DNA from 2 places in the Streptomyces sp. NPDC052012 genome. Region 2 is predicted to be linked to the other one. Evidence: riboswitches for the same ligand, from Rfam matches in the RefSeq annotation. Region 2 holds a riboswitch; the other holds the start of a gene.
The links. Region 2 has a riboswitch for S-adenosylmethionine ahead of thrC (threonine synthase). Riboswitches for the same ligand answer to the same signal wherever they lie in the genome.
Positions count from the first base shown of each region.

Region 1: it holds a riboswitch for S-adenosylmethionine, as region 2 does, so the genes downstream of both, AB0412_RS02475 (aminotransferase class V-fold PLP-dependent enzyme) here and thrC (threonine synthase) in region 2, are expected to answer to the same signal.

Region 1 is NZ_JBFAXA010000001.1:543,551-558,541, reverse strand. It holds gene AB0412_RS02535 (hypothetical protein) at 1-188, opposite strand, end outside; gene AB0412_RS02530 (NlpC/P60 family protein) at 222-1,238, opposite strand; gene AB0412_RS02525 (NlpC/P60 family protein) at 1,438-2,478, opposite strand; gene AB0412_RS02520 (NYN domain-containing protein) at 2,735-4,078, opposite strand; gene AB0412_RS02515 (hypothetical protein) at 4,145-4,384, opposite strand; gene AB0412_RS02510 (rhomboid family intramembrane serine protease) at 4,552-5,289, shown strand; gene AB0412_RS02505 (Lrp/AsnC ligand binding domain-containing protein) at 5,286-5,567, shown strand; gene AB0412_RS02500 (small secreted hydrophilic protein) at 5,733-6,032, shown strand; gene AB0412_RS02495 (ATP-binding protein) at 5,968-7,467, shown strand; gene AB0412_RS02490 (response regulator transcription factor) at 7,464-8,126, shown strand; gene AB0412_RS02485 (SLC13 family permease) at 8,184-9,599, shown strand; gene AB0412_RS02480 (glycerate kinase) at 9,651-10,856, shown strand; gene AB0412_RS02475 (aminotransferase class V-fold PLP-dependent enzyme) at 10,811-12,178, opposite strand; SAM riboswitch class IV at 12,337-12,454, opposite strand; gene trpD (anthranilate phosphoribosyltransferase) at 12,528-13,592, opposite strand; gene AB0412_RS02465 (cytochrome bc complex cytochrome b subunit) at 13,723-14,991, opposite strand, start outside.
Region 2 is NZ_JBFAXA010000020.1:1,912-16,902, forward strand. It holds gene thrC (threonine synthase) at 1-894, opposite strand, end outside; SAM riboswitch class I at 913-1,060, opposite strand; gene AB0412_RS26405 (glucosyl-3-phosphoglycerate synthase) at 1,224-2,168, shown strand; gene AB0412_RS26410 (trehalose-6-phosphate synthase) at 2,229-3,617, shown strand; gene otsB (trehalose-phosphatase) at 3,675-4,538, shown strand; gene AB0412_RS26420 (DUF3263 domain-containing protein) at 4,547-4,798, opposite strand; gene AB0412_RS26425 (extracellular solute-binding protein) at 4,852-6,120, opposite strand; gene AB0412_RS26430 (ROK family protein) at 6,239-7,183, shown strand; gene nagA (N-acetylglucosamine-6-phosphate deacetylase) at 7,183-8,328, shown strand; gene AB0412_RS26440 (1-phosphofructokinase family hexose kinase) at 8,450-9,379, shown strand; gene AB0412_RS26445 (carbohydrate-binding protein) at 9,741-10,670, opposite strand; gene cdgB (diguanylate cyclase CdgB) at 10,789-12,492, opposite strand; gene AB0412_RS26455 (flavin reductase family protein) at 12,843-13,427, shown strand; gene AB0412_RS26460 (GNAT family N-acetyltransferase) at 13,504-13,974, shown strand; gene arfB (alternative ribosome rescue aminoacyl-tRNA hydrolase ArfB) at 14,251-14,688, opposite strand; gene AB0412_RS26470 (TerD family protein) at 14,833-14,991, shown strand, end outside.

The DNA of each region.
Region 1 (14,991 bases), on a different contig from region 2:
CGGGTGCCGGTGCGGGCGTACGCCGTGGGGTCGTGGGCGAGGACCGCGCGGGCCCGCCGGTCGAGCAGGGACTGCACCTCGGCGCGGGCCGCGTCGGTGGCCGGTCCCCCGCCGCAGGACACCAGGGAGACGAGCAGCAGACACAGCGCCACCACCGACGCCCCCGACACCCGCCTTCGACCAGCCACCTTTCCGAGGGTAAGGGCGCCCGCCCGTTGTGGTCAGACCCTGGTGACCGACGAGACAGGCATCATGCCGACCGGGTCGTAGCGCACGGGTGCGCCGGGGTACGGCGCGTGGATCACCTGGCCGCCCCCCATGTACATCCCGACATGACTGGCGTCGGAGCGGTAGATCACCAGGTCACCGGGGCGCGCCTGGGACAGCGGGATCTGCCGGCCGGCGTAGCGCTGGCCCTGCGAGGTGCGCGGCAGGGACACCCCGGCCTGCTGGTAGGCCCACTGCGTCAGGCCGGAGCAGTCGAATCCGGAGGGGCCGTTGGCGCCCCAGACGTAGGGTCTGCCGAGGGCGGAGCGGGCGGCGGCGACGGCCGCGGCCGCGCGGGAGGAGGCCGGCGCGATGCCGCCGAGACCGGGCAGGTCCGTACGGCCGGAGCGGGTGGCGCGGTCGTAGGCGGCGCGCTCGGCGCCGGGGAGGGAGTCGAGCAGCCGTCGTGCCTCGGCGAGCTTGCGTTCGACGGTCCGCTTGTGCGCGGCCGCGGCCTTGCGGCTGCGCACAAGCTCGGCCAGCTTCCCGGCCGCCGCCTCGCGCTCCTGGGCGAGGGTGCGCAGGGCCCGGTGGAGCTTCCTCAGCTCACCGGCCTGGCGACCGGTGATCCGGTCCAGTACGGACGCCTTGTCGAGGTAGTCCGCCGGGTCGTCGGAGAACAGCAGCTCCAAGGAGGGGTCCAGGCCGCCGGAGCGGTACTGGGCCCCGGCGAGCGACCCGAGCGACTCCCGCAGGGTGTTGACGCGCTCCTGCTGGCGGGCGATCTCGTCCTGGGCGGTGCGGATCTGCCCGCGCAGGGTGTCGGCGCGCTCGTCGGCCTTGTTGTAGGCCTCGGTCGCCTTCTCGGCCTCCCGGTGGAGGCGGTCCACCTTGGACCCGGTGTCGTCGGCGGGTGTGGCCGTGGCCGGTACGGCGGCCAGGACGGCGGCGGCCGCGGACAGCAGGCCGACGGCGGCGGTGGCGCCCCGGTCGAACCCGAAGGACGGTGCAAGGCGGCGATGGGACCCCACGGGAAGCCGCGCTCCTTCCGCTGGCGGACAGGGAAACGCGGCAGACAGTAGCCCCGAGCCCGGCGGCCGACCAACGACCCCGGCCGCCACACACGGTGACGCCCCGCCTCTGACGCAGGTCACAGGCGGGGCGGACGGTTGCCGGGCGGCGTGGTGATTCCCCCGAACGGAGGCACCGGGCCGCGGCCTTGCGAAGGGATCAGACGCGGACGCCGAACATGAACGGGCCGCCGATGGTGTTCATCGACTCGTAGCGCACGACGGTGCCGGTGCGCGGGGCGTGGATGATCTGGCCGTTGCCCGCGTAGAGGCCCACGTGGTGCAGGTCGTTGAAGAAGAAGACCAGGTCGCCGACCTTGAGCTGGCTGGCCGAGTAGATCTTGGTGCCGGCGCCGGTCTGGGCCTGGGAGGTGCGCGGGAGGCCGACGCCGGCCTGCGCGTACGCCCAGGAGGTCAGGCCCGAGCAGTCGAAGGAGGACGGGCCGGTGGCGCCGTAGACGTAGGGGCTGCCGAGCTTGCTCTGCGCGGCGGCGAAGGCGGCGGCGGCGCGGCCGGAGCCGGGCGGGACGTTGCCGCTGAGGGCGTCGCGCTCGCTGGCGCGGCTGGCGCGGTTCTGCTCCTCGGCGAGCTGCGCCTTCTCCTCGGCCGTGAGGCTGTTGAGCAGCTTCTGCGCGGCGGCGAGCTTGCCCTGGACCTCCTTCTTCTTCTTGCCCAGTTCGGTGCGGGTGGAGGCCAGGTCCTTGAGCTTGCCGGCGGCCTCGGAGCGCTGCTGGGCGAGTTCGCGCTGCTTCTCCTGGATCTTCTTCAGCGCGTCGACCTGCTGGGTGCTCAACTGGTCGAGGGTGGACGCCTTGTCGAGGTAGTCGTCCGGGTCGGAGGACAGCAGCAGCTGGACGGAGGGGTCTATGCCGCCGCTGCGGTACTGGGCGCTGGCCATCGAACCGAGGCCGTCGCGCAGTTCGTTGAGCTCCTGCTGGCCGCGGGCCACGTCGTCCTGGATGGTGGAGATCTCCTTCTGGAGCTTCTCCTGCTTCTCCTTGGCCCCGTTGTACTTCTCGGTGGCCTGCTCCGCCTGCTCGTAGAGCTTGTCGACCTTGGCCTTGACCTCGTCCTTGCTCGGCTTCTCGCTCGGGGCGGCGTTGGCGGCCTGTGAGCTCAGGGCGACAGCGGCTGCGGCAGCGGTGGTGAGCACGGTCACACGTGCGCGGCTCGGCTGCTTGGGACGACGGTGGGACGCCACGGAGACGAGCTCCTTCTCGAGAGTGATCGCGCGGTCGCGGGTTCGAGCAGACCCTAATGATGTTCCTGTGATCAGTTCAAATCCCCGGCCATAAAATCTCCACTACAGCGCGTTTATTTACCTTCAACTCACCTGCAGTGATGTGGGATTGACACTACGTTGCGTGACGGTTCCGTCAATTCGGGCATAGAGACGGTACGTTGCACGGGGGACGGAAGTGATCCGAGTATCAGGAAAGCCGCTTCCGGAAGCCTCTTCAGGAGAGCCGCTTGAGGAGCACCGCCGAGGCGACCGGCCGGGCGCCCGCGCGAGCGACTCCGTCGGCGACCTCGCGGTCGGTGGAGGCGACGATGACGGGCCGGCCCGGCGGTTCGGCGCGCACCAGCTGGCGGATCAGCTCGTCGGCGGTGACGCCGGGCTTGGAGAACAGCACCCGCACCCCGCGCGGCGGCGCGAGCAGCACGGGGGCGGCGAGCTCTGCCCCGTCGAAGACACACGTCACCTCGGCGCCGGTCTGCGCGGCGAGCTGCGCGAGCTGGCCGAGCAGCCGCAGCCGCTGCTTCTCCAACGGCATCTGGGGATAGCCGGTCTTGGTGACGTTGTAGCCGTCGACGACCAGGTGCGCCTGCGGCAGCGCCAGCAGCTGGTCGAGGATCGCCGGGTCGTTGTCGGACAGCGCGCGGGCGGCGATGTCCTTCGGGGTCATGCGTCCGGGCTCGACGGCGTCCACGGTCTCGGCGGGCCGCACGGACACCGGCGGCAGGGCGAGTTCGCGGCGCAGGCCCTGGGCGGCGTCCAGCACGGTGTCGAGCAGCAGCCGTACGCGCATGTCCTCCACGCTGCGGCCCTCACGCGCCGCCCGGCGGGCCGCCTCCAGCGCGGCCTCCGTCTCACCGAGCCGTGCCTTGAGCCGCCGGGTCTCGCTCTCGGCGGCGGACACCTGGGCCTGCCCCTCGGCGCGGACGGTCTCCATCTCGCCCTGCAGCTTGCGCAGCGCCGCCTCGCCGCGCTTGACGTCACTGAGCGCGCTGCGCAGCTTGCGGTGCAGCGACTCGGCCTCCTTGCGGGCCGACTCCAGCTCGGTGCGCAGCCGCTCGGTCTCCGACTTGGTGTGCTCGCGTGCCCGGGCGAGTTCGGCGCGCAGCCGCTCCAGCTCGGCCCGGTTCTCCTCGTCGGCGCGCTCGGCGTCGGCCCGCTGGGCCTCCTCGCCGGCGGCGGTCACCAGCTTCACCCAGCCCGCCGGGCGCAGTACGTAGGCCGCGGCCGCCACGTCGAGCGGGTCCGCGGCCGGGGGCGGCGAGCCGGAGTCGAGGGCGCCGGTCAGTTCCGGCTGGGCCTCTCTGAGCTTCTCCCCGATCCGCTGCCGGAACAGCGGATCCGTCTCCAGCGCGGCGGCCATGGCGTTGCCGGCGAACTTGGCGCGGCGGTTCGGGGCGAAGCGGGCGTACTGCCGGAGCTGGGTGGGCAGCTCGGCCACGGTCAGCCCGCCGAAGCCGTCGGAGACGATCTGCACGACGCGGCGGCGCACTCCGTCGGGCAGCGGACGGTCGAGCACCTCAGCGGCGCCGTCCTGCGGCCCCCCGCCCGTGGTCTCCACCATCCGTCACACCCCAATGCCTGTGTGTGACCCCGCGTGCGGGGTCACCGTCAGCGGGCCCGCTCCGCTTCAGGAGCCGGCGCCCGGCCTGTCGACGAGTTCCACCTGGTCCACGGCGTTGCACCAGCGGCACCGCACCGACTCGATCGTCTCACTGAGCACCTCGCGCTCCTCGACCTTCGGCTCTCCGGCCAGATCGAGGTGGACGTACTCCACGACCTTCGACGAGCGGGTCACGTCGAAGCGGGTGAGGTTGCCGCAGAGCGTGCAGCGCCACCGCGTCGTGGCGGTCGGCAGGGGAACCGTCATCGTGCCTGTGCTCTTTTCCTTCTAGGCCTTCTATTGTCGGCGACGCCCCGCGCACGCGGTCCGTCATGGCTCGTAACCCTACGGCCTGGCGGGTCCTCGCCGCCCGCCCGTCCACGGCGGCGAGGCGGTCTGTGTGGTTGCGTCCGGTTACGTCATGCTCTGGAGGCATGATCCGCAACTGGAGGGCGTCGGCTGCGAGGGCGATGCGCCGCCCGTCGGCACCGGTGACCCACACCCTCATCGTCCTGTGCTGCGTGGTCTTCCTGGCCGGACCGGCCTCGGGCCTCAATCCGGTGTACGGCACCGGGGACGAGCTGCTCGCCGCGCAGCGGGCCTGGTTCCGGCGCTGGGGCGTGATTCCCGCAGACCTGTTCGAAGGTTCCCCGGGCGCCGCGCTCACCCCCGCCACGGCGCTGTTCGTCCACGGCAGCTGGGTGCATCTGCTCGGCAACATGCTCTTCCTCCACGTCTTCGGAGCGATGACCGAGGCGCGGATGGGCCGCGTGCAGTTCACCCTGTTCTACGTCGGCTGCGGCTACCTCGCGCTGCTGGGGTACGCCGCGGCGAACGCGGACGCCGAGCAGTCCCTGGTGGGCGCCTCCGGGGCGATCTCGGCGGTCCTCGGCGCGTTTCTCTTCTTGTTCCCGCGGGCCCGCGTCACCAGTCTCCTGCCGTTCCTGTTCTTCCTGCCGGTGCGCTTTCCCGCCTGGGTCGTGCTGCCGTTCTGGGCGGCCCTGCAGTGGGCGGCGGCCCGGCAGCAGGCCGCCGACGGTCCGGGGGTGGCGTATCTGGCCCACCTGCTGGGCTTCGGCCTGGGCTTCGTCTTCGCCTGGGTCCGATTCGGCCGTACGACTAGAGTGAAGGCCGCCCCTGCACCGGCCCCCGAGGGAGAGAACCAGCCGTGATCACCGCGATCGTCCTCATCAAGACCAGCGTGGACCGGATCCCCGAGATCGCGGAACAGATCGCCGCGCTGGAGAGTGTGAGCGAGGTCTTCTCCGTCACGGGCACGTACGACTTGATCGCCATGGTCCGGGTGAAGGAGCACGAGGACCTGGCGGAGGTCATCCCGGGCCGGATCAGCAAGATCCCGGGGGTGGAGGCGACGGACACGCACGTCGCCTTTCGGACCTACTCGCAGCACGACCTCGAGGCGGCGTTCTCGATCGGGTTGGACAACTAGGCGCATTCCGGGTTGCCGCGGCCTGTCGTCGGGCGTCTGCGGGCTCATCGGGGCTGGGGTGCGCAGTTCCCCGCGCCCCTGGGGGTGTCGCTGTGCACGCCGGATGAAGAGTTCTTCATTCTCGGCTCATCCACGGCTGCGGATGGCGGACGCAGGATGAGAGGCATGGTCTTCTCACGGCGGATGGCAGCTCTGGCAGCTGTCGTACTGATTCCCCTCGGCATTGCCGCAACCAGCTTCGCCCTCACCGACAGCCCGCAAGAGCCCAAGGTGCCCGCCGAGGTGGAGCTGGAGAGCGGCTCCCCGACGCCGACGCCCAGCTCCACGCGGCCCGCACCGACGCCCAGCGACCAGGTCGTGTCCCGGCCGCCGGTGACCGACGCCCCAGCGGACGAGGACGATGACGCCGACGACGGACCTGCCGACGACGGACCCGGCGACGACGGACCCGGCGACGACGGGTGACCGGGGTGAGGCGCGTGAGCGCCGGCGGATCTCCGCCCGCCTCCGCATCCTCCTGTGGCTGCTGCTCGTGATGGCCGTCGCCCTCGCCTCCGTCGCCGCGACCACCCGCTCGATCCTCCTGCGCGACACCGACCAGCGCATCAACGGCCTGCTCGCCCAGGAGGCCCGCGAGTTCGCCGGCTTCGAGGAGCAGGGCTTCGACCCGGAGACCGGCCGCAGGTTCACCGACCCGGGCCGGCTGCTGCGGGTCTTCCTGCAACGTCAGTACGCCGATCTGGACGAGGAGCTGATCGGCCTGGTGGGCGAGCCCGGCACCAGCCCGGCGCAGATCATCCAGCAGCGTGAGATCCCGGTCGGCCTGCCGCTGCACAAGGACGCCGACGCCCGCCGCCGCATCTTCGCCTCGCCCGACACCACCGGCACCCTGCAGCGCCCGGAGGGCGAGATCCGCTGGGCCAAGGTCACCGTGGCCCGTTACGGCGGTGAACCGGCGGCGGCGTTCGTCGTCGCGTTCCATCCGGGGCGCGAGAAGGCGCGCGCCGACGAGGTGTTCCGGGTGCTGCTCGCCATCTCCGGGGTCGCCCTGCTGATGACCATCGGCATCGCCTGGGTGGTCGCCGGGCGCATCCTGAAGCCGGTACGGCTCGTGCGCACCACCGCCGCCCAGCTCACCGAGCAGGATCTGACCAAGCGCATCCCGGTGCACGGCAACGACGACGTGGCCGCGCTCGCCGAGACCTTCAACGCCATGCTCGACCGGCTGGAGCGCGCCTTCGCCGCCCAGCGCCAGTTCGTCGACGACGCGAGCCACGAGCTGCGCACGCCCATCACCATCGTGCGCGGCCATCTCGAGCTGATGGGCGACGACCCGGCCGAACGCGAGGAGACCGTCCGGCTGGTCACCGACGAGCTGGACCGGATGAGCCGCATCGTGGAGGACCTGCTGCTGCTCGCCAAGGCCGAGCGCCCCGACTTCGTCACCCCCGAGCCGGTCCAGCTCGCGGAACTCACCGCCGATGTCTACGTCAAGGCCCGCGCCCTCGGCGAGCGTGACTGGCGGCTCGCCGAAGTCGCCGACGGCGAGGCCCGGTTGGACCCGCAGCGGATCACCCAGGCGATGGTGCAGCTGGCGCAGAACGCGGTGCAGCACACCGCCCCCGGGCAGACCATCCGCATCGGCTCCCGCACCGACGGCCCCCGGATCGAGTTCTACGTCGCCGACTCCGGCCCCGGGGTCCAGCCCCAGGACCGTGAAGTGATCTTCGAACGCTTCCGGCGCGGCACGTCCCGGCGCGGCGCCCACGGCTCGGGCGCCGGACTGGGCCTGTCGATCGTGCGGGCGATCGCGGAGGGCCACGGCGGCCGGGTCCGCATGCACGACACCGACGGCGGCGGAGCCACGTTCGTACTGACTCTGGAAGAGGCATCCCCGTGAACCGCATTCTGATCGTCGAGGACGAGGACCGCATCGCCTCCTTCGTCGAGAAGGGCCTGCGCGCCAACGGCTTCACCACCACGGTCGTCCCCGACGGCGAGGCCGGCTTCGAGTACGCGCTCACCGGCGGGTTCGACCTGGTCGTCCTGGACATCGGGCTGCCCGGCCGGGACGGCTTCACCGTGCTGCGGGAGCTGCGCGAGGCCCGGGTGACGACCCCGGTGATCGTGCTGACCGCCCGGGACTCCGTGCGGGACACGGTGGCCGGTCTGGAGGGCGGCGCGGACGACTGGATGACCAAGCCGTTCCGCTTCGAGGAACTGCTCGCCCGGGTCCGGCTCCGGCTGCGGACGGCGGCCCGCGCTCCCGAGGTGACCGTGCTGAAGTCGGGCGAGCTCACGCTGGACCTGCGCACGCGCCGCGCCCGGGCCGGGGAGCGCACCGTCGATCTGACGGCCCGTGAGTTCGTGCTGCTGGAGCTGTTCCTGCGGCATCCGGGGCAGGTCCTGTCCCGCGAGCAGATCCTGTCCCATGTGTGGGGCTACGACTTCGACCCCGGCTCCAACATCGTGGACGTCTACGTGCGGGCACTGCGCAAGAAGCTGGGCGCGGAGAAGGTGGAAACGGTACGCGGCATGGGATACCGGCTCCCTTCGTGAAATTTCCTTCATGCCGGGCTCATTGAGCGCTCACGCCCCGGGTGAACTCTCGATGACGTGACCCTGAATCCCCGTCTGACCGTGGCCCTGTGTGTGGCCCTGTCGCTGTGTGCGCTGCTCGCGGTGCCCGGCAACTTCCCCGGGCTGAGCGGGGACGCGCGTCTCACCCTGGCCGTCTTCGCGCTGGCGACCTGCGCCTGGATCGGCGCGCCCATCGACGACACCTACGTCGCCCTGGGCGCCGGACTCGCCCTGACCGTGACCGGTGTGATCAGCAGCGACACGCTCTTCGGCACCCTCGGCGACTCGACCGTGTGGCTGCTGATCTGCGCGTTCGTGCTGGCCGCCGCCGTAACCCGGACCGGCCTGGCGGGGCGGGCGGCGGTGTTCCTGGTCGGTGGGGCGCGCACCGTACGGCAGTTGGTGCACCTCACCACGGCCTCGCTGGTCGTCACGGCGTTCGCGGTGCCCGCCACCTCGGGCCGTGCGGCGCTCGCCCTGCCCGTGTTCCTCGCCCTCGCCAAGGCCCTGGCCCACCGCAAGCGGCTGGTGGTGATGCTGGCGCTGCTGTTCCCGACCGTGATCCTGTTGTCGGCGGTGGCGACCCTGATCGGGGCGGGCGCCCATCTGATCACCGTGTCGGTGCTGTGGGAGGCGACCGGGGAGCGGGTCGGCTTCACCGAGTGGCTGCTGCTCGGGCTGCCGCTGGCCGTGGCCTCCTCCCATCTCGCCGCCGAGACGGTCCTGTTGACCACCACCCGGCGCGCCGACCGCAAGGGCCCCGTGCACATCACGGCCGAGGAGATCCAGCGGCACAGCGACCGCCCGGTCACCGGCCCCTGGACCCAGGCCGAGAAGCGCTGCGCCCTGCTCCTGGGCACGGTGGTCGCCCTGTGGTGCAGCGAGCCGCTGCACCGGGTCCCGCCGGCGATGGTCGCGCTCATCGGCGCGGTGGTCGCCGCCTCACCGGCGCTCGGCACCGTACGGCTGAAGGAGGCACTGAAGACGGTGCCCTGGTCGCTGCTGCTGTTCATGGCGGCGACGATGGCGATGGGCGTGGCGCTCACCGAGTCCGGGGCGGCGAAGTGGCTGGTGGCCGGGCTGCCTTCGGGGGTGACCCCGGTGATGTTCCTGACGGTGGTGATCGCGGTGAGCACGGCGGCCCATCTGGTCCTGCAGTCCCGTTCCGCCCGTTCCTCGGTGCTGGTCCCGCTGGTGGTCGTGGCGGCCGTGGGCGCCGGGGTGAACCCGGTCGCGGCGGCCCTCGCCTCCACGGCCGCCGCGGGCTTCTGCCACACACTGCCCGCCTCCGCCAAGCCGGTCACGCTGTTCGCCGACGTCCCCGGCGTCCCCACCTACACACCGCGCGATCTGCTCCGGCTGTCCGCCGTGCTGGCCCCGCTGACCGCCGCCCTGGTCCTGTTCTTCGCCGTCGCCGTCTGGCCCCTGCTCGGCGTCTCCGTCACCCGCTGAACACCGCGCGTCCTGCCGCATCCCTTCCCGCAAGGCCACAAGGAGTCATCCATGCTCAGCCGTGTCGTCGTAGCCCCCAGCGGCTTCAAGGAGTCGCTGTCCGCCCAGGCCGCCGCCGACGCCATCACGGCGGGCGTCCGCCGGGTGCTGCCGGACGCCGAGATCGACCGCATCCCGCTGGTGGACGGCGGTGAGGGCACCGCCTCGGCACTGGCCGCGGCGACCGGCGGGCGGCTGGTCGCCCTGGCCGCCACGGGCCCGGTCGGCGAGCCGGTCGGCACCCACTTCGCCCTGCTCGGCGCCCGGGACACCGCGGTGGTCGAGATGGCCGCGGTCGCCGGCCTCGCCCTGGTCCCCCGCACCCGGCGCGACCCCGGCGCCACCACCACCTACGGCGTCGGCGAGCTGATCAGCGCCGCGCTCGACCAGGGCGTACGGCGGATCCTGGTCGGCTGCGGCGACTCGGGCACGTCGGACGGCGGCGCGGGGGCGCTCCAGGCGCTCGGCGCACGGTTGCTGGACGCCGACGGATTCGAACTGGGCCGGGGCGGCGCGGAGTTGAGCCGACTGGCGCGGATCGACCCGTCCGGGCTCGACCCCCGGCTGAAGGACGTGGACGTGCTGGTCGCCTGCAACCCGTTCAACGTGCTGTGCGGGGAACGGGGCGTGGCCCGCGTGTTCGGCCCGCAGAAGGGCGCCACTCCCGCGCAGGTCGAGGAGTTGTCGGCGGGGCTGGAGAACTGGGCGCGGGTCCTGACCCGCGACCTCGCCGTCACCGGCACCGATCTGCGCCTCGGCCCCGGCACCGGCGCCTCCGGCGGGCTGGGCGCCGGACTCGCCGCCCTCGGCGCGCGGCTGCTGCCCCGCTTCGACGTCCTCCTCGACCACCTCGACCTGGACGCCCGGCTGGCCCGCGCCGACCTGGTGGTCACCGCCGAGGGCGCCCTGGACCACCAGACACCGCGCGGCAAGGTCCCGGCGGAGGTGGCCCGCCGCGCCAAGCTCTACGGCCGGCCGGTGCTGGCGCTCGCCGGGACGCTCGGCGAGGGTGCGCAGGACGTGCCCGGGGTGGACGCCTGCCACGGCATCCTGCCCGCGCCGATGGCCCTGGCGGAGGCGCTGGTACGGGCCGCCGAACTCCTCACGGACGCCACCGAACGCGCCCTGCGGATGATCCTGCTGGGCGCCCGGCTACCGCTGCCCGCGGCTGCTCACGCGGACGTGTCCGGCACGCACCGCCCGTCCTCCGTGCGGTAGTTCCACCGGGCGCCGTCGCGCACCAGCTCCTGCACGGCGGCCACGAAACGGTCGACGTGCTCGTCGGGCGTGCCCGCGCCGAAGCTGACCCGGATGGCGTTGAGGGACTTCTCCCCGGGCGCCGCCTCCGGGGCGCCGCACTCGCCCTGGGCCTGCGCGTCACCGCCGAGCAGGGTCCGCACCAGCGGGTGGGCGCAGAACAGCCCGTCGCGTACGCCGATGCCGTACTCGGCGGACAGCGCGGCGGCGAAGTGGGAGCTGTTCCAGCCGTCGACCACGAAGGACAGCACACCGACGCGCGGGGCGTCGTCGCCGAACAGCGACAGGAACCGCACCTCGGGCACGTCGGCAAGCCCCTCCCGCACCCGGCGGATCAGGTGCTGCTCCCGTGCGACCAGGGTGTCGAACCCGGCCTCGGTGAGCGCCTTGCAGGCGGAGGCGATGGCGTAGGCGCCGATGACGTTGGGCGAGCCGGCCTCGTGCCGGGCGGCCGTCTCGTGCCACTCGACGTCCACTCCCCCGTCCTCACGCCGGGTCACCTTGCGGCTTGCGCCGCCGCCGGCGAGGTACGGCTCGGCCTCGCGCAGCCAGTCGGACCGCCCGGCGAGGACACCGGAGCCGAACGGGGCGTACAGCTTGTGCCCGGAGAAGGCGACCCAGTCGACGTCCAGCTCACGGACGCTCACCGGGTGGTGCGGGGCCAGCTGGGCGGCGTCCAGGACGATCCGCGCACCGTGCGCGTGGGCGGCGGCGGCCAGCTCCCGTACGGGCCACAGCTCGCCGGTGACGTTGGAGGCACCGGTCACACAGACCAGGGCCGGGCCGTAGGGGTCGCGGTCGGCCAGGGCGCGCTCCAGGGTCTCGACGGCCTGCCGCGGGCTGCCCGGCGCGTCGAGGTAGGTGACCCGCGCCCCGCGCCAGGGCAGCAGGGAGGCGTGGTGCTCGGTCTCGAAGACGAAGACCTGGCAGTCGCCGGGAAGCGCGGCCGCGAGCAGGTTCAGGGAGTCCGTGGTGGACCGGGTGAACACCACCTGGTCGGCGGGGCGGCAGTCGAGGAACTCGGCGACGGCCTTGCGGGCGTTCTCGAACAGGTCGGTGGAGAGCTGGGAGAGGTACCCGGCGCCGCGGTGCACGCTGCCGTAGTACGGGGCGTACGCGGCCACGTCGTCCCACACGCGCTGCAGGGCGGGGGCGCTGGCGGCGTAGTCGAGCGCGGCGTAGGTGACCTCACCGCCGGTGACGAGCGGGACGGTGACATCCCGCCCCAGAACGGGCAGCGGGGCACAAACGGACGGGTCGGCGGCAAGGCTGGAGACAGACATGGGGAGACTCCCGTGAAGGCAGCCGGACAGACCGGCGAGGAAGGTGAAAGGGGTGTGCGGAGGCGGGGCTCTGCGGCCCTAGCGCATTCGCTTGCTCACGGAAGGCTCCCTCGAACGACCAGGACCCCTGGCCCCACACTTCTGAAAAGCGTGCGAGGGGTCCGCGCTTGCCGTAGGCCTTGCTGCCGTACGGCCTGGTCCTCACCCGGGGCACCCCGCCACGGACGGAGGGTTGCCGGACAGTCGGCCGGGGCCTGATGACTGTCACTCATGACCTGGACAGGAAACTAGGCGATCAGAGCGATGTCCCGCAACCCGTGTCCGGATCGCGGGACATCACCCACGGAACTCACGCGTTGCTGACAGCCACCCAGCGGTCCAGCACGCGCTTGGCGGCACCCGAGTCGATCGCCTCCGCCGCCTTGTCCATCCCGGCGCGGATCTGCTCCGTCAGCGGGCCGCTGCCCGGCTCCAGCGCGACCAGCGCCGCCGCCGAGTTCAGCAGCACGGCGTCCCGCACCGGGCCGCGCTCACCGTCCAGCAGCCGCCGGGCGACCTCCGCGTTGTAGGAGGCGTCCGCGCCGCGCAGCGCCTCGACCGGGACGAGGTCGACACCGACGTCCCGTGGGTCGAAGGTCTCCTCGGTCACCGTGCCGTCGCGGACCACCCACACCCGGGAGGTGGCGGTGGTCGTCAGCTCGTCGAGGCCGTCGTCGCCGCGGAACACCAGCGAGGAGTTGCCGCGTTCGGCGAACACGCCCGCCATGATGGGCGCCATCCGGGGGTCGGCGACGCCGACCGCCTGGGCCTTGACCTGGGCCGGGTTGGCCAGCGGGCCGAGGAAGTTGAACACCGTGCGGATGCCCAACTGGCCGCGGGCGGCGGCCACATGGCGCAGCGCCGGGTGGAACTTCACCGCGAAGCAGAAGGTGATCCCGGCCTCCTCCGCGACCTCCGCCACCCGCCGCGGGGTCAGCTCCAGATTGACGCCGAGCTTCTCCAGGACGTCGGAGGCGCCGGACGCCGAGGACGCGGCCCGGTTGCCGTGCTTGACGACCTTCGCGCCGGTGCCGGCGACGACGATCGAGGACATCGTGGAGATGTTCACGGTCTTGGCGCCGTCGCCGCCGGTGCCGACGATGTCGACGGTCGCCCCGGGCACCTCGATCACATTGGCGTGGTCGTACATGGCGCGTACGCAGCCGGTGATCTCCTCGACCGTCTCGCCCTTGGCGCGCAGCGCCGTCACGAACCCGGCGATCTGCGCGTCGGTCGCCTCACCGCGCATGATCACATCCATGGCCCAGGCGGTGTCGTCGGCGGTGAGGTCCCGGCCGTCCAGCAGTCCGTTCAGCAGGGCGGGCCAGGAGCGGCCCGCCGCGGTGTCGCCTCCAGCGGGGGTCACAGCGCTCATAGCCGCTCCTGATGGTCGTAGAACAGACGGAGAAAAGTCTCAGGGCCCACCCTATCCAGCCCCGGGCACGCCGAAGGGCCCCGTCCGAACACCGGACGGGGCCCTTCAGGTGGCGTGGCGAACGCAGCGATCAGTGGTGGCCGTGGCCGCTCGTGATCTCGTTGTACTCCTCGACGGTCGGCTTCGGAATCTGGGACTCCTCGCCGTAGTACGCCTCGCTGAGCTTGGCGCGCAGCTTCTCCGAGCCCTTCACCTTGCGCTCGACACCGTGCTCGTCGACCGTCGGACCGATCTCCGCCGGCTTGTACTGCTCGTGCGCGGTGAGCGTGTACAGGGCCTCCTGGCTGAGCGGCTCGTGCACCTCGATGAACTCACCGTGCGGCAGGCGCTTGATGATGCCCGACTCGCGGCCGTGCAGCACCTTGTCCCTGTCCCGGCGCTGCAGGCCGAGGCAGATGCGCTTGGTGATGATGAACGCGATGACCGGGCCGAGGAAGAACCCGATGCGCACGAACCAGGTGACCGCGTTGATCGAGAGGTGGAAGTGCGTGGCGACGATGTCGTTGCCACCACCGATCAGCATGATCATGTAGCCGGTGACCCAGGCGACACCGAAGGCCGTACGGGTCGGGGCGTTGCGCGGCCGGTCCAGGATGTGGTGCTCGCGCTTGTCCCCGGTGATCCAGGACTCGATGAACGGGTACAGCGCGATGATCCCGAGGAAGAGACCGAACAGCACCAGCGGGATGAACACGCCCAGGACCAGGGTGTGGCCCCAGAAGTTGATCTCCCAGCCGGGCATGGCGCGGACCAGACCCTCGGCGAAGCCCATGTACCAGTCGGGCTGGGCACCCGTGGAGACCATGTCCGGGCGGTACGGGCCCAGGTTCCAGATCGGGTTGATCGAGGCGATGCCGGCGAGCAGCGCGATGAAGCCGAAGACCAGGAAGAAGAAGCCTCCCGCCTTGGCCATGTACACCGGCAGCAGCGGCATGCCGACGACGTTCTTGTTGGTCCGTCCGGGACCCGCGAACTGCGTGTGCTTGTGGTAGAAGACCAGGATCAGGTGGCCGACCACCAGACCGAGCATGATGCCCGGCAGCAGCAGGATGTGGATCGAGTAGAACCGCGCGACGAAGTCGGTGCCGGGGAACTCCCCGCCGAACAGGAACATCGAGATGTACGTGCCGACGATCGGCACGGACAGGATCGCGCCCTGCGTGAAGCGGACACCGGTGCCGGAGAGCAGGTCGTCCGGCAGCGAGTAGCCGGTGAAGCCGGTGAACATGCCCAGCACGAACAGCAGGAAGCCGAACAGCCAGTTGATCTCACGCGGCTTGCGGAACGCGCCGGTGAAGAAGACGCGCATCATGTGCACGAACATGCCGGCGAGGAAGAC
Region 2 (14,991 bases):
GGTCGACACGGGCGAGCACCCCTCGGCCTGCGCACCGAAGATCTTGTACGGCTTGTCCTCGACGAGGCCCAGCTTGATCAGCTCCTGCAGACCCTTGTCGATCTTCGTGAGCTGCGAGCCGGAGGCGATCGGCACGACGATCTGGTCCGGCAGCCGCCAGCCCAGCTGCTCGCAGATCTCGTACGCGAGCGTCTTGGAGCCCTCCGCGTAGTACGGCCGCAGGTTGACGTTGACGAAGCCCCAGCCCTCGCCCGCCGGGTCGCCGATCAGCTCGGAGCAGAAGCGGTTCACGTCGTCGTAGTTGCCCTCGATGCCGACGAGGTCACCGCCGTAGACGGCGGCCATGACGACCTTGCCCTGCTCCAGGTCGTGCGGGATGAACACGCAGGAGCGGAAGCCGGCGCGGGCCGCGGCGGCGCCCACCGCGCCGGCGAGGTTGCCGGTGGAGGAGCAGGACAGGGTGGTGAAGCCGAAGGCACGGGCGGCCTCGAGGGCCTGGGCGACGACACGGTCCTTGAAGGAGTGCGTCGGGTTGCCGGAGTCGTCCTTCACATACAGGCCGCCGGTGACGCCGAGTTCGCGGGCGAGGTTGTCGGCCTTGACGAGCTTGGTCCAGCCGGGGTTGAGGTTCGGCTTGGTCGCCACGTCCGCGGGGACGGGCAGCAGCGGCGCGTAGCGCCAGATGTTCGCGGGGCCCGCCTCGATGCGCCGCCGGAGTTCCTCGGTGTCATAGGCCGAGAAGTCGTATGCGATCTCCAGCGGGCCGAAACACTCCTCGCACGCGAAGACCGGGCCGAGGGGCACGCGGTGGCCGCATTCGCGACAGCTCAGCGCGGCGGCGGGACCGAGATCGACGGTGGACTCGGTGGTGCTTGCAACAGTCTGCACAGCCATGTGAGGCGAGGCCCTTTCTCCTCATCTTCCTCACGACGCATCTCGCCGTGAGACGGATTTGGCACCTTCCCTAGCCGGGAGCCTCGCCACGTCTGTGTGACAAGAACCGACTGGAGGGTTGCCGGGGCTTCATCGGGCCGTATCCCTCTGCCCCTCTGGATGAGCGGTTTTCAGTTGTGTTCTTCAGTTGTCGCGGAACGTCGTCCGCGCGGCGACCCCGGCATGCGATGGTCACGCGCGTTGTTCAAGACTGTAACCGACGGCCAGGACACTTGAGATAGCCGTCCGTACCGCGAGATGGATCACAGACCAGTGAGGAGCCGCCGATCGTGCTGGAAGAAGTCGAGCGCTGGCTGATCGACCGCTCCTGGTCCGTGTCCGACCGTCCGCTGCACCGGATCCTGGCCGCCAAGCGGGCCACCGGGCAGTCGGTGAGTGTGGTGCTGCCCGCGCTGAACGAGGAGGAGACGGTCGGCGACATCGTGTCCGTCATCCGTCACGACCTGGTGCTCCAGACCCCTCTCGTGGACGAGATCGTGGTCGTGGACTCCGGCTCGACGGACCGTACGGCCGAGGTGGCGGCCGCGGCGGGCGCGACCGTGGTGCACCGGGACGAGATCCTGCCCCGGCTGCCCGCCGTGCCCGGCAAGGGCGAGGTGCTGTGGCGTTCGCTGCTGGTCACGCGCGGCGACATCGTCTGCTTCGTCGACGCCGACCTGAAGGACTTCTCCTCCGACTTCGTCTCCGGCATCGTCGGCCCGCTGCTCACCGAGCCGGACGTGCAGCTGGTGAAGGCCATGTACGACCGGCCGCTGGGCGCCGCCGCCGGTCAGGGCGGCCGGGTGACGGAGCTGATGGCCCGGCCGCTGCTGAACATGCACTGGCCGCAGCTGGCCGGCTTCGTGCAGCCGCTGGGCGGCGAGTACGCGGCCCGCCGCTCCCTGCTGGAGCAGCTGCCCTTCCCCGTCGGCTACGGCGTCGAGCTGGGCATGCTGGTCGACGCCCTGCACCTGGTGGGTCTGGACGCGCTCGCGCAGGTGGACGTGGGCGCGCGCAAGCACCGTCACCAGGACGGTCAGGCGCTCGGCCGGATGTCCGCCGCGATCTACCGCACCGCCCAGCTGCGCCTGGCCCGCGGCCATCTGATCCGCCCCGCGCTGACACAGTTCGAGCGCTCCGGGGACAACTTCGAGCCGCGCACGTACTCGGTGGACACGGAGGAACGGCCGCCCATGACGGAGATCGCGGAGTACCAGGCGCGCAGGGTGGCCTGAGGTTCGTATACGGCCGATGCGTACGTTTGAGCGGTTGTGGGCCGGGCTAGGTTGAGGCTTATGGCTTCGACGTTCGGTGCAGCTCAGGTGCTGGTGGCCTCGAATCGGGGGCCCGTTTCGTACGTGGTGGACGACGACGGTTCGTTGCGGGCCAAGCGGGGCGGCGGCGGGCTGGTGTCCGGGCTGTCGGCGATCGGGCCGGACGCGGGGGCGCTGTGGGTGTGCTCGGCGCTGTCCGACGGCGACCGGGAGGCCGTGCGGCGCGGGGTCGGCGAGGACGGCGTGCGGATGCTGGACATCCCGGCCGAGGTGCACGCGGACGCGTACAACGGGATCGCCAACTCGGTGCTGTGGTTCGTGCACCACATGCTGTACCAGACTCCTCTGGAGCCGGTCTTCGACGCGGAGTTCCGGCGGCAGTGGGCGTCGTACGAGACCTACAACCGGGCCTTCGCGGACGCGCTGGCCCAGGAGGCGGCGCAGGGCGCGGCGGTGGTGGTGCAGGACTACCACCTGACCCTCGTCCCCGGCATGCTCCGCGAGCTGCGCCCCGATCTGCGCATCGGGCACTTCTCGCACACGCCGTGGGCGCCGCCCGAGTACTTCCGGATGCTGCCCGACGACATCGCGGGCCAGGTGCTGCGCGGCATGCTGGGCGCCGACCGGCTGGGCTTCCTCACCCGGCGCTGGGCGGACGCGTTCACGGCGTGCTGCGAGCGCTTCGTGGGCGGTGTCGGGGACACCCGGATCGGTGTGCACGGCCTGGGCGCCGACGCCGACTTCCTGCGGGCCCGCGCCCACGAGGCGGACGTCGAGGAGCGCATGGCCGGTCTGCGGCGCGAGATCGGGGAGGGCCGCCGCACGATCGTCCGGGTGGACCGCACCGAGCTGTCGAAGAACATCGTGCGCGGGCTGCTGGCCTACCGGCAGCTCCTGGCGGACCGCCCCGAGTGGCACGAACGCGTCGTGCACGTCGCCTTCGCCTACCCCTCCCGGCAGGATCTCGCCGTGTACCGCGACTACACCGCCGAGGTGCAGCGGCTCGCCGAGGAGATCAACGAGCAGTACGGCACCGAGGGCTGGCGCCCCGTCGTGCTGCACGTCAAGGACGACTTCGCCCGCTCGCTGGCCGCGTACCGCATGGCGGACGTGGCGCTGGTCAACCCGATCCGCGACGGCATGAACCTGGTCGCCAAGGAGATCCCGGTGGTCTCCGACCACGGCTGCGCCCTGGTCCTGTCCCGCGAGGCGGGCGCCCACGAGGAGCTCGGCGAGTACGCGATCACGGTCAACCCCTACGACATCTCCGCCACCTCCCAGGCCCTCCACGAGGCCCTGACGATGCCTCCGGAGGAGCGGGCGGAACGCTGCAAGCACCTCACCGCAGCAGCCACCGCCCTCCCCCCGGCCCAGTGGTTCCTGGACCAGCTGAACGCCTTGCGGGCCTGACCCTGTGTGGCCGATCAGGCATGCGTGCCGGGGCGGGGGCGTGGATAGGTTGGGCGTATGGGCAGTCATGGGGATTCCGCGGGAGCGATCGACTCGCTGGTGAGGTCCGTCGGCCGGGCCGGACGGGAAGGGCTGGAGGGGCTTCTCGCGCGGCCCGGGAAGGCCTTGGTCGGGCTTGACTTCGACGGGACACTCGCGCCGATCGTGGCCGATCCCGAGCAGGCGCGGGCGCATCCCGGGGCCGTGCCGGCGCTGGCCGCGCTGGCGCCGAAGGTGGCCTCCGTGGCCGTGATCACCGGGCGGGCGCCCGGGGTCGCGGTGCGGTACGGGGGCTTCGCCGGGGTGAGCGGACTGGAACACCTGGTCGTCCTCGGGCATTACGGTGCCGAACGCTGGGACGCCCGCACCGGCAGTGTCACCGCGCCCGCCCCGCATCCCGGGGTGGCCGCCGCCCGTGAGGAGCTGCCGGGGCTGCTGGACCGGGTGGGTGCCTGGCAGGGGACCTGGATCGAGGAGAAGGGGCGGGCGGTGGCCGTGCACACGCGGCGGGCCGCCGATCCGCAGGCCGCGTTCGAGGCGCTGCGGGACCCACTGAGCGAGCTGGCCTCGCGGCACGGGCTGATCGTCGAGCCCGGCCGGATGGTGCTCGAACTGCGCCCGCCGGGCATGGACAAGGGCGTCGCCCTGCTGGAGTACGCCCGCGAGATCGGCGCCGAGTCCGTCCTCTACGCCGGTGACGACCTGGGCGACCTGTCCGCCTTCGCCGCCGTCGAAAAACTCCGCTCCGACGGCGTCCCCGGTCTGCTGGTGTGCAGCGGCAGCGACGAGGTGACGGAACTCAGGGAACGCGCGGACGTCGTGGTCGACGGCCCCGAGGGGGTCGTCGGACTGCTGCGGGGGCTGGCGGAGCGGATCGGCTGAACCCCGGGTCAGCGCTCCGCGCGGCGTCTGTCCCGGACACGGCGCAGGCGGTTCACGGTCACCGGGTCGTGGGCCAGGGCGCGGGGATCGTCGAGGAGGGCGTTGAGGAGCTGGTAGTAGCGGACGGGGGGCAGGCCCAGCTCCTCGCGTATCGCGCGTTCCTTCGCGCCGGGGCCGGGGAAGACGCGGCGTTCCAGCGCGAGGATGTTCCGCTCGCGGCTGCCCAGGCCCTGCCGCTCGGCCGACGGTTCCTCGTCCATGCTCTGCACCGTAGCCCCTGCCACTGACAACGCCCCGGCCGTGCCCGCGAGCGCTACTGGGCGCTCTCCGCCCGGGTCGCCGTCGTCTGGAGCCGGGTCAGGACGTCCGTGGGGCTGCCGTCGGGGGTGACCGCCTTGCCGATCTGCTCCTTGACGGCCGCGTTGACCGCCGCCCAGGAGGTGTTGCCGACCGGGTAGAGCTCGGACGTCACCAGCTGGTCGAGGAACGGCCGCAGGTGCTTGTCCCGCTCGGCGCCGGCCATCGTCCGGGACGCGGACGTGGTGACCGGCAGCAGGTTGTAGTCGCGGGAGAAGTCGAGCACCTGCTTCTCGCCGTAGACGAAGTCGAGGAAGTCACCGATCTCGTCGCGGTGGCCGTGCTTCTTGAAGGCCATCATCCAGTCGGCGACGCCGAGCGTGGCGGGGCTCTCGCCGTCCACCCCGGGCGTCGGCACCATGCCGTACTTCACGCCCTTCTTCCCGGCCATCGCCATCAGGGAGGGATGGCCGTTGAGCATGCCGACGTCACCCGCGGCGAACGCCGCGAAGGCGTCGGCCCGGTTCAGCTTCCCCGGGGCGACGGGACCGGTCAGGCCCTTGCCGACCAGCTCGTCCTTCAGCCAGGTGAAGGTCTTCACGTTCGGCGCGGAGTCGATGGCGTAGGTGCCCATGCTGTCGGTGTAGCCGCCCTTGCCGCTGAGCAGCCACTGCATGGTCTCGGCCTGTGCCTCCTCGGGCCCGAGAGGCAGGGCGTAGGGGTACTTCACGCCGTCGGCCTTGAGCGCCTCGGCGTCGGCCGCGAGCTCCTCCCAGGTCTGCGGCGGGGTGATGCCCGCGTCCGCGAAGAGCTCCTTGTTGTAGAACAGCACGCGCGTGGAGGAGGCGAACGGCATCCCGTACTGCACGCCGTTGACCCGGCCGGCCTCGGCCAGCTGGGAGACGAAGTCGGCCTGGACGGGGATGGAGAGCAGTTCGTCCGCCTTGTAGAGGAGGCCGTCGGCGGCGTAGTCGGCGTACGCGCCGATCTGGGCCATGTCCGGCGGGTCGCCCGCGTCGACCATCTCCTTGACCTTGCGGTCGACGTCGTTCCACGAGTACACGCTGACGTCGATCTTCACGCCGGGGTGGCCGGCCTCGTACTCGTCGACCAGCTCGGCCCAGTACTTCCTGGAGCTGTTGGCGGCCGACGTGCCGTAGTCGGCCGCGACCAGCCGCAGGGTGACGTCGGAGGAGCCGGCGCCGGCGCCGCATCCGCCGAGGACCCCCGTCAGTCCCAGTGCGGACACCACCGCGATCGTCCTCGTCCTGACCCGCCGCTGCACTGCTGTCGCCCCAAACCTGGCGCCCCGCGCCATCCGAAACTTTTCGATAGTCGGATTATGGTCTACACCACGTGAGTGGACTAGACCTCTCCCGGGTCCCCGGGCCACACTGTTTCCCGTGAAACATGTCATCGCCCTCGACGTGGGCGGCACCGGGATGAAGGCCGCTCTGGTCGGGGCGGGCGGCGAGCTGCTGCACCAGGCCCGCCGGGCCACCGGGCGCGAACGCGGCCCGGAAGCGGTCGTCGCGGACATCCTCGGCTTCGCCGCCGATCTGCGCGCGCACGGTATCGACCGCTACGGCGTGCCCGCGTCCGCCGCCGGCGTCGCCGTCCCCGGCATCGTGGACGACGCGCTCGGCATCGCGGTCTACTCCGCCAACCTCGGCTGGCGCGACGTGCCGCTGCGCGCGCTGCTCGCCGAGCGGCTCGGCGGCGTGCCCGTCGCCCTCGGCCACGACGTGCGGACCGGCGGGCTCGCCGAGGGCCGGGTCGGGGCGGGGCGGGGCGCGGACCGGTACCTGTTCGTGCCGCTGGGCACCGGCATCGCCGGCGCCATCGGCATCGACGGCCGGATCGAGGCGGGCGCGCACGGCTTCGCGGGCGAGATCGGACACATCGTCGTACGACCCGCGGGGGCCGCCTGTCCCTGCGGGCAGCGCGGCTGCCTGGAGCGGTACGCCTCCGCCGGTGCCGTGAGCGAGGCATGGGCGGCGGCCTGCGGGGACCCGGACGCGGACGCGGCCGACTGCGCCAAGGCCGTCGAGTCCGGGGACGAACGCGCCCGTGAGGTGTGGCGGGAGGCGGTCGAGGCCCTCGCCGACGGGCTGGTCACCGCCCTCACCCTGCTGGACCCGCGCACCCTGATCATCGGTGGCGGGCTCGCCGAAGCAGGAGAAACCTTGTTCACACCGCTGCGGGACGCCGTCCGGCGGCGGGTCACCTTCCAGAAGCTGCCGTCCCTGGTCCCCGCGGCCCTCGGGGACACCGCCGGATGCCTGGGCGCGGGACTCCTCGCCTGGGATCTCCTCACCACCACTGACCCCTCGGAGGTAACCACCTGATGGCCCCCACCAAGGTTCTCACCGGTGCCCGGGTGGTCCTGCCCACCGGGACCGTGGACGACGGCCGCGTGATCGTCGAGGGCACGCGGATCGCGGACACGGCCCCCGAGAACGCCGAGACGATCGATCTGTCCGGCCACTGGCTCGTCCCCGGGTTCGTGGACATCCACAACCACGGGGGCGGCGGCGCGTCCTTCGCCGGCGGCACCCCCGAGGACGTCCTCAAGGGCGTGCACACCCACCGCGGGCACGGCACCACCACGGTGGTCGCCTCCGCCGTCACCGGTGACCTGGACTTCCTCGCCCGGCACGCCGGGATGCTGGCGGAGCTGGCCCAGCAGGGGGACATCGCCGGCATCCACTTCGAGGGGCCGTTCATCTCCCCGTGCCGCAAGGGCGCGCACGACGAGGAACTGCTGCGGGATCCCGACCCGGCCGAGGTCCGCAAGCTGATCGACGCGGCACACGGCCACGCCCGCATGATGACGCTGGCCACCGAACTGCCGGGCGGCCTGGACTCCGTACGGCTGCTCGCCGACCACGGGGTGATCGCGGCCGTCGGGCATACGGACGCCACGTACGAGCAGACCGTCGAGGCCATCGAGGCGGGCGCGACCGTGGCCACCCACCTGTTCAACGCCATGCCGCCGGTAGGCCACCGCGCCCCGGGCCCGATCACCGCGCTGCTGGAGGACGAGCGGGTCACGGTCGAGCTGATCAACGACGGCACCCATCTGCATCCGGCCGCCCTCCAGCTGGCCTTCCACCACGCGGGCGCCGCCCGGGTCGCCTTCATCACCGACGCGATGGACGCGGCCGGCTTCGGTGACGGCCGCTACATGCTGGGTTCGATGGAGGTCGAGGTCGCGGACGGTGTGGCCCGGCTGGTGGAGGGCGGCTCGATCGCGGGCTCCACCCTCACCCTGGACCGTGCCTTCCAGCGAGCGGTGACCGTGGACCGGCTGCCCGTCGAGGACGTCGTCACGGCGATCTCCGCCACCCCGGCCCGGCTGCTCGGCCTGGACGACCGGATCGGTTCCCTCGAGCCCGGGAAGGACGCGGACCTGGTGGTCCTGGACGCGGAGTTCGCACTGAAGGGCGTGATGCGCCGGGGTGAATGGGTGGTCGATCCCCAACTGGGCTGATCAGTCCCGAGGACCGGGCGGGACGGTGGCCGGTCCGAGGGGTGGGCCGACCGCTCTCTCTTTGGCATGATCGTGTCTCCGGGGCCCACGGCAGGCGCAGCAACAGGGGGAGGTCGTCCCGGTGATCCTCACGGTCACGCTGAACACGGCGCTCGACATCACCTATCGCGTACCGTCCCTTCGGCCGCACCACTCCCACCGCGTCTCCGAGGTGACGGAACGTCCGGGCGGCAAGGGCATCAACGTGGCACGGGTGCTGGCGGCGCTCGGGCACGAGGTGACGGTGACCGGTTTCGCGGGCGGTACGACGGGACAGGTCCTGCGCGACCACCTGCTGCGTGTCCCGACCCTGACGGACGCGCTGGTCCCGATCTCCGGCACGACGCGCCGTACGACGGCCGTGGTCGACGAGACCTCGGGCGGCACGACCCAGCTGAACGAACCGGGACCGACCATCACGGCGGCCGAGTGGTCGGCCTTCCAGGAGGCGTACGAGACCCTCCTCCCCTCCGCCTCGGCGGTCGCCCTGTGCGGCAGCCTGCCGCCGGGGGTCCCGGTGGGCGCGTACGCGGGCCTGATCCGCACGGCCCGCGCGGCCGGGGTTCCGTCCCTGCTGGACACCAGCGGAGCGGCGCTGCGCCGTGGGGTGGCCGGGCGGCCCGACATCCTGAAGCCCAACGCCGAGGAACTGGCCGAACTCACCGGCTCCCACGAGCCGTTGCGCGCCACCCAGGACGCCCGCAGGAGGGGCGCGGGCACGGTGGTCGCGTCCCTGGGCCCGCAGGGCCTGCTGGCGGTGACCCCGGACGGCCACTGGCGCGCGGCACCCCCCGCACACCTCCACGGCAACCCGACCGGCGCCGGCGACTCGGCGGTCGCGGGCCTGCTCTCGGGCCTGGTCGAACACCTCCCGTGGCCGACCCGCCTGGCCCGTGCGGTCGCCCTCTCGGCGGCGACGGTCGTGTCCCCGGTGGCGGGCGAGTTCGACCAGGAGGTCTACGAGGACCTGTTGGAGAGGGTGGCGGTGACCAGGGAGGCGAGCGCGGCCTGAGAACGGCCGACGCCTGCGGTGAGGCGTCCGGTATCCAGCTTGCCCTTCCACGGCAAGATCGAAAGGATGACCGACGACCGCATCACACCCCGCCGCGGCCAAGTGCGCGAGCGGCGGCTTGATGTCGAAGTGACTGCCGTAGCAGGAAGCGTCCTTGTAGAGCGTGATGAGCTTGTTGCTCTGGTTGGAGACCCGTCCGGCCGCTGCGCGGGTAGCAGCCGTTGTCCTTGCCGGCCACTACGCGGTCCTTGGCCCGTGAAGAGCATGGCCGTCCGGGGATGACGTACCCCGGGCGATGACTCCGCAGGAAACACAGCAGCCGTGGCCGCACGCTCCTCGCGGCCACGGCTGCTTCGTCGGATCAGCTCGGCGGTTCCTCCGTGAGCCAGAACTGGTCGAGGTTGGCGTTGCACTGGTTGCCCTCGTTGCAGACGAGCTCGATGGTGTTCGTGCCCTCGGTCAGGTTCACGTTGGCCCAGGTGGTCTGCCAGCCCTTTTCCCAGTCGCCTTCGGGCTGCTTGCCGAAGTTCTGCATGTTCAGCGGCCGGGACTGCGCCTTGCCGTTGACCACCACGGTCGCGTTGGCGTCCACTCCGGGGATGCCGTAGCGGACGTAGAAGCGGTATGTGCCGGCCTTCTCGATACCGCTGACGGTCCAGACGACCTTGGCGCCCACCTTGTTGAAGCCCGCGACGTAGACGCCGCCGTCAGCCTTCGACCCCTTGATGTCCGAGGCCGTGACGGGGCCGCCCTCCAGGCGGAGGGCCTTCGCGTCGATCTCGGGCAGGTCGGCCTCGGTCTTGCCGCTCTCGCTCGCCGAAGGGCTCGGTTCCGAGCTCTGGGACTGGGTCGGGGTGGCGTCGGCCTGGTTGCCGCCCTTGTCCTCGTCGCCGCCGATCATGGCGACCCCGATGCCGATGACGACCGCCGCGACCACCGCGATCGCGCCGATCAGCAGGCCCTTGGTGTTGGGGCCGCGGCCGCGGCCGCCGCCGTGGGCGGGCTGCGGGGAGTGCACCGTGGGGGCGGCGCCGCCCGGCAGGGTCTCCGGGGCCGCGTAGTGCGGGTTGGGCTGGCCGTAGGTGCCCTGCTGTTGCGGTATCTGCGCGGCGGGGCCGCCGCCCTGCTGGCCGTACTGGCGTGTGCCGACCGCCCGCACGCGGTTGACCGAGTTCGGGTAGCCGTAGCCACCGGACGGCGGCTGGGCCCCGTTGGCCTGGCCGTCGGCGTAGAGGTAGCCGAACGGGTCGTCGTCCTCGGGCGTGCTCGCGCCGCTGTTGCCGGGCGTCATCCCTTGGTGCTCCTAGCTGCGGATCGGGTGCGGATGCGGGTGGTGAGGATGGCGAGCCTACCCGTTTCCCCGCGCCCAAACGGGTGACTCAGACCGCATCAACCCACTGACCTGCGGTTCATCCCGCGCGCCGGTGCTGTTTGGGACGAGATCGTTTCTCGACGTACATCCGTTCGTCAGCGGACTTCAGCACTTCGTCGGCCGTCATGCCGCAGTGCGCCCAGCCGATGCCGAAGCTGGCCCCGACCCGGACGGCCCGGCCCTCGGCCCGGATGGGCTGGATGATCTCGTTGCGCAGCCGCACCGCGAGGTCCTGGGCGTCGGCCCGGCCGAGCCCGTCGGCGAGGATCACGAACTCGTCGCCGCCGAGCCGGGCCACGGTGTCGCCGTCCCGGACGCCGTTGCTGAGCCGGCGGGCGACCTCGATGAGCACGGCGTCGCCGGCGTTGTGCCCGAACCGGTCGTTGATCGACTTGAAGCCGTCGAGGTCGCAGAACAGCACCGCGAGCCCCTTGGTGCCGTCGTCGCGGTCCCCGGCGGGGGCGACGGTGTGCACATGGTGGTCGTAGCCGTCGTACTCGTCCGCGCCGGGCGGGAAGTCGAAGTCGTGGCCCCGGTCGAAGTCGGGCGGGCCGTAGGCGGCGTCCAGCGAGGAGTCCAGCGAGTCGAAGGACTCGTAGGGGGCCATGGCGGAGCCGACCGCGGCGGGCAGCGTCGGCTGCGGGCGCTGCCGGCACAGGCGCGCGGAGAGCCGGGCGCGCAGCTCGGCGGAGTTCGGCAGGCCGGTGAGGGAGTCGTGGGAGGCGCGGTGGGCGAGCTGGAGCTCCCGGCGCTTGCGCTCCTCGATGTCCTCGACGTGGGTGAGCAGGAAGCGGGGGCCGTCGGCGGCGTCGGCGACGACGGAGTTGCGCAGGGAGACCCAGACGTACGTGCCGTCGCGGCGGCCGAGGCGCAGCTCGGCGCGACCGCCCTCGGCGGAGGTGCGGAGCAGGGTGCCTATGTCCTCGGGGTGCACGAGGTCGGAGAAGGAGTAGCGGCGCATCGCGGAGGCGGGGCGGCCCAGCAGGCGGCACAGCGCGTCGTTGGTCCTGAGGATCCGCCCGTGCTGGTCGCCGCCCATCTCGGCGATGGCCATGCCGGAGGGGGCGTACTCGAAGGCCTGCCGGAAGCTCTCCTCACTGGCGCGCAGGGCCTGCTGCTCGCGCTCGAGGCGGACCAGGGCGCGCTGCATGTTGGCCCGCAGACGCGCGTTGCTGATCGCGATGGCGGCCTGGAAGGCGTACATCTGGAGCGCCTCGCGGCCCCAGGCGCCGGGCCGGCGGCCGTTGCGCGGGCGGTCCACGGAGAGCACGCCGACCAGCTCGCCGGAGGCGCCGGCGCCCTGCGGGCCGGGCGCGTACATCGGGGCGAAGAGGCGGTCGGAGGGGTGCCACTCGTCCTCGAAGCGGGGCGCGGGCCCGTCGGTGTACCACTGGGGGACGTCGTCGTCGTCGAGGACCCAGCCCTCGGTGTGCGGTATGAAGATCAGGTCGCCCCAGCGTTCGCCCATGGACAGGCGGCGGTCCCAGGACGCGCGGGAGCCGACCCGGCCGGTGATGAGCGCCTCGGCCGCCGGGTTGCCGGAGAAGGCGGCGACCACGAGATCGCCGTCGGGGCGTACGAGATTGACGCAGGCCAGCTCGTACCCGAGGGCGTTCACGACGCCGTCGGCGACGGTCTGCAACGTGTCCGCCAGGCTGCGGGCCGTGTTCATGTCGGCCATGACCTGGTGCAGTTGTCGCAGGGACGCAAGGCGGACGTAGGGCTCCGACTCGGTCTCCATGCTCGCCCTCCCCCCGAGACCTCGTGGCGAATCAAGGGTGCTCATCGGCGTATCGTCCTGGCAGCTTCCCCGCCACTGAATCACAGCGCGCTGCCCACTCGGTACACAGGGTCAACAATTCCTCCCCCTTGTGACTCAAGTCACAGCTAAACATGAACAATTGCGGGGTCTTTCCGCGTTTCCGCGTGCGTTTACCGAGGGTGGATTTTGTGGCGGTTGTGGGTGTCCGGTGCCGGACGGCGGGCCGGACGGGGGGCTGTCCGGCGGTCCCGCTCGGCCGCTGGTCCTAGGTCCCCGCTCGGGCAGAGGTCCGATGCGGTGGCCATGGAGCGGAGACTAGCGTTTCCGGCGTGCCCGACACTCCCTCCGTGCAGTCCACGATCACCGCTCCGCCCGCCGCCCGGCATGCTGAGGGGGTGAGCAACGACGAGTTCCGCGCCGCCATGTCCCGGCTGGCCTCCGGCGTGGTCCTGGTGACCGCGAAGGAGCCGCCGCTGGATCCCGACGACCCGCGGGCACCGGCCGGCGAGGACGTCGGCATGACGGCGACCGCGTTCCTGTCGGTGTCCCTGGACCCGCCCCTGGTGCTGGTCAGCCTGCGCGAGGGGTCCCGCATGGACGAGCTGCTCGAGGAGCAGCCGCTGTGGGCGGTCTCCGTGCTCTCCGAGAGCCAGCGGCACATCGCCGGCCGCTTCGCGATGAAGGGCCGCATCAGCGACCGGCTGCTCTTCGAGGACATCCCGTACGTACGGGGCGAGTACACCGGGGCGCCTCTGGTGGGCGGCGCCCTGGCGACCCTGGAGTGCCGCACCGAGCAGCGGGTGACCGCCGGGGACCACACGCTGGTGATCGGGCGGGTGCTGGCGGCGGACGTGCCGAGCGCGGAGGGCGGGCCGCTGACGTATTTCCGGGGCCGTTACCGGCAGTTGGGCTGAGATCCGTCCGCGCTTTTCCGTTCCCGGTCGCGAAATTCCTTTTACCGCCGGGTTTTTCGCACCTACCCTGCCCGGCGTGACGACCACCTCGCCCCGCCTCGAACAGATCACCCCGAAGAACCTGGACGCCGCGCTCGGCATACGCGTCCGGCCCGAGCAGGAATTCGCGGTCGCCCCGGTGGTGAAGTCCCTCGCCGAGGCGTACGTCCACCCGGACGCGGCCTGGCCCCGCCTGATCATGGACGGCGACCGCGCGGTCGGCTTCCTGATGGCCTTCCTCGACATCGACTGGTACGAGGACGGTGGCAGTGTCATCCGCTCGGGCCTGTGGCGGCTGAACATCGCGGCCGGGGAGCAGGGCAAGGGATACGGCCGTTTCGCCGTCGAATCGGTCGCCGCGGAACTCCGCCGCCGCGGCACCAAGGAGTTCTACGTCACCTGGCACCCCGAGGAGCACGGGCCCGAGGACTTCTACCTGGGCCTCGGTTTCCGCCCGAACGGGGAGGTCGTGGAGGGGGAGACGGTGGGGGTACTGGACCTGGGCTGAGCGAGCCCGGCCCGCGGGACCGGGCTCGCGGGGTCGCGCTCGCGGGGCCGGGCTCGCGGAGCCAGGCTCACGGGGCCCGCTCCAGCCGCGCGCTGGGCTGAGCGTGCCCGGCCCGCGGGACTGGGCTGGCGGGGTCACGCTCGCGAGGTCACGCTCGCGGAAGCAGGCTCGCGGGGTCACTCCAGCCGCGCGCTGGGCTGAACGTGCCCGGCCCGCGGACCGGGCTGGCGGGAGCGGGCTCGCAGGACCCGGGCTCGCAGGACCGGGCTCGCGGGGTCAGGTCCAGTCGCGTGCCGAGCGGCCCCGCTTGGTCTCCGCGCGCTGTTTCTTCTCCCGCAGCCGCCGTTCGTTGATGCCGCGCGGGATGCGGGTCGGCTTGCGGGGCTTGGGCGGAGGGGCGGTGGCCTCGGCGAGCAGCGCCGCGAGGCGCACCGCGGCCGTCTCGCGGTTGCGCCACTGGGAGCGGTGCTCGGAGGCCCGGACGGTGAGGACACCGCCGGTCAGCCGGCCGGCCAGCCGCTCCAGCGCACGCTGCTTCCACACCTCGGGTAGCGCCTCGGTGCGGGCGAGGTCGAAGCGCAGCTCGACCTGCGAGTCGCTGGTGTTCACGTGCTGTCCCCCGGGCCCCGACGACCGCGAGAAACGCCACAGGAGCTCCGCCTCGGGCAGACAGACGGAGCCACGGATGACATACGGACCGGACATGCCGTCCATGGTCCCGCCCGTGACCGGTCCACGTCACTCGAATATCGCAGGTAAAGAAAGTAAAGGAGCTGGAACCTCGCGTACCCCTCTCCGCGTTCAAGGAGGTAGCTGTAGCTTCTAGCCGTACGCAAACGAGGGAAGGAACTCCCAACAATGGCTGTAAGCCTGTCCAAGGGTGGCAACGTCTCGCTCACCAAGGAGGCACCGGGCCTGACGGCCGTCACCGTGGGCCTCGGCTGGGACGTCCGTACCACCACCGGCACGGACTTCGACCTCGACGCGTCGGCGATCGCGGTCAACCCTCAGGGGAAG